DNA from 2 places in the Cytobacillus sp. FSL M8-0252 genome. Region 1 is predicted to be linked to the other one. Evidence: riboswitches for the same ligand, from Rfam matches in the RefSeq annotation. Region 1 holds a riboswitch; the other holds the start of a gene.
The links. A riboswitch is a leader RNA that binds a small molecule or an ion and turns the genes downstream of it on or off. The one in region 1 is predicted to bind S-adenosylmethionine.
Positions count from the first base shown of each region.

Region 2: linked by a shared signal. The riboswitch ahead of MKX83_RS20260 (iron-containing alcohol dehydrogenase family protein) and the one ahead of metK (methionine adenosyltransferase) in region 1 are both predicted to bind S-adenosylmethionine.

Region 1 covers NZ_JBBOWZ010000001.1:3,696,217-3,699,641, forward strand. The annotation lists gene metK (methionine adenosyltransferase) at 270-1,469, opposite strand; SAM riboswitch class I at 1,770-1,895, opposite strand; gene pckA (phosphoenolpyruvate carboxykinase (ATP)) at 2,283-3,425, shown strand, end outside.
Region 2 covers NZ_JBBOWZ010000001.1:3,992,149-3,995,573, forward strand. The annotation lists gene MKX83_RS20245 (hypothetical protein) at 1-477, opposite strand, end outside; gene MKX83_RS24685 (GNAT family N-acetyltransferase) at 596-889, opposite strand; gene MKX83_RS20250 (hypothetical protein) at 823-1,134, opposite strand; gene MKX83_RS20255 (hypothetical protein) at 1,344-1,919, shown strand; SAM riboswitch class I at 1,999-2,114, shown strand; gene MKX83_RS20260 (iron-containing alcohol dehydrogenase family protein) at 2,207-3,322, shown strand; gene MKX83_RS20265 (MetQ/NlpA family ABC transporter substrate-binding protein) at 3,319-3,425, shown strand, end outside.

The sequences.
Region 1 (3,425 bases):
TGACAATTATTTTAATTTTATATGAAATCGTTTCCTTAAGGGTTTTTGTCCATTATTAGGGGGCTTAAAATATTATATTTATTTGCTACTGTAATATCTAAAAAAACGACTTTTACTCTTCTATCTTTGGCTATTCCACTTCTTGATGTACGAGCTAATCGCTTTGGCTCAATTGTACGTTTATTAAAATTTAACGATAGCCCCTTTTCCACATAAAAAAACTGTAGAAAACTCATTAAAGGAGTTTTCTACAGCCATAATTTTCTAATTTATTTTAAAGCTTCCTTACGCAATTCTTCCGCTTTATCTGTGCGCTCCCAAGGTAAATCAATATCTGTACGACCAAAATGTCCATAAGCAGCTGTTTGCTTGTAAATCGGACGGCGTAAATCAAGCATTTTGATAATACCAGCAGGACGGAGGTCAAAATTGTTTCTAACAACTTCAACTAAAACATCCTCAGATACTACTCCAGTTCCAAATGTATCAATACTGATGGATACCGGCTGAGCAACACCAATTGCATATGCTAATTGTACTTCCGCTTTGTCAGCTAGTCCAGCAGCAACGATATTCTTTGCTACATAGCGAGCTGCGTAAGCAGCTGAACGGTCAACTTTCGTTGCATCCTTACCAGAGAATGCACCACCACCGTGACGTGCATAACCGCCGTATGTGTCAACGATAATTTTTCTACCAGTTAAGCCAGCATCACCTTGAGGTCCACCAATAACGAAGCGACCTGTTGGGTTGATGAAGTATTTTGTGTTTTCATCAATTAATTCAGTAGGAACAACTGGGTTAATTACATGCTCTTTTAAATTGCGTTGAATTTGCTCTAAACTAATTTCTGGATGGTGCTGCGTAGAGATAACAATTGTATCAATACGTACAGGTTTGTTGTTTTCATCATATTCTACTGTTACTTGTGTTTTACCATCTGGGCGAAGGTAAGGTAAGATTTCCTCTTTTCTTACTTCAGCTAAACGGCGAGAAAGTTTATGAGCTAATGAAATAGGTAATGGCATAAGCTCTTTTGTTTCATTACATGCAAAGCCAAACATTAAACCTTGATCTCCAGCACCAATGGCTTCAATTTCTGCATCAGTCATCTGTCCTTCACGCGCTTCTAATGCTTGGTCTACACCCATAGCAATATCAGCTGACTGTTCATCAATAGAAGTTAATACAGCACATGTTTCAGAGTCAAAGCCATATTTTGCACGTGTATAACCAATTTCCTTAATGGTTTCACGAACGATTTTTGGAATATCTACATATGTGGATGTAGTGATTTCTCCTGCAACCAATACAAGACCTGTAGTAACAGACGTTTCCGCAGCAACCCTCGCATTTGGGTCCTGTGATAAAATAGCATCTAATATTGCATCAGATATTTGGTCACTGATCTTATCCGGATGACCTTCAGTTACTGATTCAGAAGTAAACAATCTACGTTTTGTTGACATCTGACTTCCTCCTTATTTATCGAATCAATAAGACTTTATTATAGTCTTTATTTTTGATACGGAACTCATTCCCTTATTTGAATCTTCATTATTTATGGGCCAATGTTTATCTCATACCCTTAATAACCTATGCGCTAACTTGGAATATTGAGAATAAAATGGTTGGTCTTTTTCCCATACATAAATAGTACATTCCAAAAGCCGCTCCTCGTATTCGCCAACATCATGTTAAAAAGCATGAAAAAAAACCTCTTCTCTGATTTAGTGAAAAGGTTGAAGCAAAATGATTCGCGCCTTTCACTCTTATCGTTCAAGGATAGTGAGTAATAAATCCTTGCATCAGGTTAGCACCTTTGCTCATGAAAATGTAGTTGGCAGGTTGCTGGGTTTCATAGGGCCTGTCCCTCCACCAGCTCGGGATAAGAGAGTATCCGTTCAAGGATTCATCATAACTTACACATGGAATATAGTCAAATGTTTTTCATTAACAATTCAATGTAAAAATTGTCATATCCGACTCTATAAACTTTAGTTTTGATAACGGATAATTTTAGTTAAGATCATACCGTTCTTTTTCCTTAATATATATAAAAATTACATTAAATTTGCTGATTATCCTTTTTAAATTTGCAAAAGCTATTTATAATGAATACTGCCTGTATTTGTGACAATTTCATTAATTATATAAAAATGATTTATATAGTATAGACTGAATGAATAAATGTGTTATACTATTTTTGAAGAAATAATCACAAATAGCGACTGAGATGCATATCTCTTAAATAATATTATATAAAGGAAGGTATTCATCAGATGAATTCTGTATCGATAACTGAGTTAAATGATTTACTAAAAGGCGAAAACATCCAAGTTCAATTATCTGTGCCGCAACTAGTTGAAAAAGTATTAAACAGAAACGAAGGTGTTCTTACATCTACCGGTGCAATTCGCGCGACAACAGGTAAGTATACAGGTCGTTCACCTAAAGACAAATATACTGTTGAAGAAGCAAGCTCTAAAGATAAAATTGACTGGGGAAGTGTGAACCAACCAATTTCTGAAGCAGTCTTCAATAACTTATACAACAAGGTGATTGCTTTCTTAAAAGAGAAAGAAGAAGTTTTCGTATTCAAAGGATTTGCTGGTGCGGATAAAAAACACCGTATGCCAATCCAAGTAATTAATGAATATGCTTGGCATAACCTTTTTGCACACCAATTGTTTATTCGTCCTACAGAAGAAGATTTATTAGATCACGAATCTGAATTTACAGTTATTTCAGCACCTAATTTCAAAGCAGACCCAGCAGTTGACGGTACAGCTTCAGAAACTTTTATCATCGTTTCATTCGAACGCCGTATTGTACTTATTGGTGGTACTGAGTATGCTGGTGAGATGAAAAAATCTATTTTCTCTGTTATGAACTACATGCTTCCTGAAAATGGAATTCTCCCTATGCACTGTTCAGCCAATGTTGGCCGCGAAGGTGATGTTGCTTTATTCTTTGGCCTTTCCGGAACTGGTAAAACAACATTATCAGCTGATCCCAACCGTCGTTTAATCGGTGATGATGAGCATGGCTGGTCTCCAAATGGAGTATTCAACATTGAAGGTGGCTGCTATGCGAAGTGTATCGACCTTACACGTGAAAAAGAACCACAAATTTTCGATGCCATCCGTTTTGGCGCTGTACTTGAGAATGTTGTATTAGACAAAGAAACACGCGTAGCAGATTATGCGGACAATACGCTAACGGAAAACACGCGTGCGGCTTACCAATTACAAGCAATTGACAATATTGTTGACCCGAGTATTGCAGGTCACCCGAATACTATTATCTTCTTAACAGCTGATGCTTCTGGTGTATTACCTCCAATCTCTAAATTGAATAAAGAACAAGCAATGTATCACTTCCTAAGTGGATACACTTCTAAGCTGGCTGGTACTGAGCGTGGT
Region 2 (3,425 bases), 300 kb from region 1:
ATTCGTAATCAGTGTTTTGGGATAGACAAGTTCAAAATCCATGCTTTCTCTTTCGACTGCACTTAATACCCCATTACTAAGCATTGTAAAACTAATTCCAGAATGAGGGAGTTCCTTATTCAACCGCTCATCTTTGCGATTATATAAAATCATATGATATTCACCTAAGTCAATGTATGCTGACAAATATAACCCATGCCTGAAAGTCGAATCATAGAACCTTTCTATAAACTGCTCTGCTTGCATGATCATATCAAACTTACTCATTTCCCCTGGAATTTCATCTAGTTCATCCGTATAAATGAAAAACTCTGCCACACCTAATTCATCCATACGAACCGAGCCAATTGACTCTCCCCAATCTTCCAACAGGATATCATACACATTTTCTTCAAATTCCATCTGCTCCATAACTAAATCATCTGGGTTGATTCCTTTAAAATAGGTTTTTAGTTGTTCCATTATTAAGTGATTCAAAGCAGCTGTTCTCCTTTAGTTATGATTTAATTAACGTGCAGGAAGTGAAATTTTAACATTAAATCGTTTCTATTTAAAGGTTCTCTTTAATTCTTCCCATAATAATGACATCTATAAATTAGAAAAGCGCAGGGCGCCCGCTTATCGGTGACAAGCATAAGACGAGCCGGCAGAAAGGTTGTTTTTTAACCTTTTTGACGGATTGGCTTATGACCTCGAGCCGATGGCGTCCGGAGCTAGACAAAGCCTCGTTAAACATTTCATATAATGCAATCGCCCTTATATTATCTGCACATACATCTAACTCTAATCTGATGAGTCCTAACTCTTCATCGGCAAGCTTTACTATTCGCTCAAGAAGCGTCTTGCCAATCCCTCTTCCTTGTACTTCTTCATTAATAGAGATGGACACATTCCGCTATATCTTAACTTTCCACTTCTCTCTTCTAAGGAAGCTATCCCTCGAACATGACCGTTACATTCTGCAACAAATACATCGTCTTCTTTTGTAAGTCCTTCAATATAATCTTCAATATCTTTTAATCTCCCCGATGATAAGGCCATTGTTTGTTGAATAATAGAATCTTGCCTATGCATATCATGAATATCTCTTGCATCATTTATATGTATCGGTCTAATCTTTATTTCTTCCCCCATATAAAAACTCCTTTTTTTATAAAACTGTTCTGAATGAAAACTTATAAACCAAGACTACCACTTTTCTTAGTTTGAAAATATTGCTTTATTCATTTACGAATGAACAGTATAAAAAGTTTCTTATCATTGCACTGACATAATCACTACGATACAAAATATATATGAAAGGAGGCATCGAGATATTTTATGAGCATCCAAAGGAGGGTAATTTGAATATGCTTGCTTTGTTCAGTCTTTTTCTAGTTGTCGGCTACAGTTTCTTTTTCTTTATTAGTGCCGTTAGAAAAAAGAAAGAAATAGCTACAAAATATTCTAAATGTATTCCCATGGTGGTTGGTATGACGAGTAGCTTAACAATCGGTTTGATTATATCTGTGTGGTTACCAGAAATGGCTAAAGCAACTGTATTATCAATTCTCATTAGCGCTGTCATTGCCATTTTTATAGGACTACCGTTTAAAACAAACGGACTCGTTGAAGCTCAAGCGTCAAGTCTCATGGGAAGTATGATGGGGGCAATGCTAGGCATTATGTTGGTACCCAGTGAAGTTACATTTATGATCATTAGCATGGATCTGATTTATTTAATTAGTATTTTTGCCATGATGCTTCTCATGCACAAAAAACATTCATTAAAGGAAGCATTGAAAAATCGACCTGTGCCCTTCTATCTAACATTCTTATTAAGCATCGCCATTATCTGTGCATCGGGAATTCATCAAGAAGCGAAGAACTCAATTCATCCGATTGAAGAAAACACCCCACAAGTAGAACACCATCACTAGTTTAATGATTAATTTCAATTATGTTATTGACTTTTCATGTAATAGATAATATTATGAATATAATTTAATAAAGCATTTTCTCTTATAAAGAGCGGCTGAGGGACTGGCCCTGCGACGCCCGGCAACCATTCATATACCCATATGAACAGGTGCTAAATCCTGCAAAATACTTTTTGGTATTTTGATATATGAGAGAGGTTTACTACTATTCTAGTATATTTATGCCTCTCATGATGAGAGGCATTTTTGTTTTTATCATCACATCAAAAGAGAAACGAGGAGAGGAAATGACTGTAACAATCGTAAAAGGGGCTCCAGGACATTATTTATTAGGTTCAGGCATTCTAACAGAACTCCCCGACCTACTTAAAGATATTTCTGTTTCCAAATACCATATAATAACCGGTAAAAAAGCTTGGCAAGCCGTGCAACCCTACTTGCCCAAGGAAGTAATAGATAACAACGTTCACCTTCATTATATAGATGGTCACACTACCTTAAAAAAGGTCCATGACATCCAAGAAATAATAACAAATGATGGTGCTAATGGCGTAATAGGTATTGGTGGTGGGACAGCATTAGATATAACAAAAGCAGTTGCGATTGAAGCATCTGTTCAATCCATTCTTATACCAACAATCGCAGCTACCTGTGCCGCATGGACACCATTAAGTGTTTTTTATAATGAAGAAGGCAGCTTTACTCATTATACAGAGTTCCCTATTGCGACAACCCTCGTATTGGTTGAACCTGAAATTATTGCTAAAGCGCCTATTACTTATTTAAAAGCAGGAATTGGGGATACATTAGCCAAGTTTTATGAAGCTGAAGCTCTAATTGAAAGTTTTTACCCTGAAGAAACACTTCCTGTACCTAAACAAATTTCGCAATTTTCAGCTAAAATTTGCCGAGATACATTGCTTAATGATGGTGAAGCCGCACTACAATCAGTAGCCAAAAACGAAACCTCAAAAGCACTTATCCGTGTGATTGAAACGATTATCATGACTGGGGGTATGGTCGGTGGATTCGGCGAAAAAGCAGGACGAATCGCTGGTGCCCATTCGTTTCATAATGGACTAACCGTAGCGGATGCAGCCCAAGATTTTCTTCATGGGGAATTAGTCGCTTACGGGATTCTTGGTCAATTGGCCATTGAAGAAAAATGGACGGAAGTTGATTACCTTCTCCCGTTTTATGAGAGCTGGCAATTGCCAAGTAGTCTCTCTAGTCTAACTATTGATGTGAATGATGAGCAATTAATGAAGACAATTGTAAAAAAGGCGATACGCCCAACTGAATCTATTCACTTTATGAAAAACGAGATAAGTGAACATTCTGTTTTACAAGCACTTCGATTATTAGAAAAACAAAATGAACAAAAAGGAGTTCAAACATCATGAAAAAATGGTTACTAACTGGAACAGTCTTATTATCTTTAACAGGCTTAGCTGCATGTGGTAGTGATGAAGCCAACAACTCTACAGAAGGATTATATGACGATGA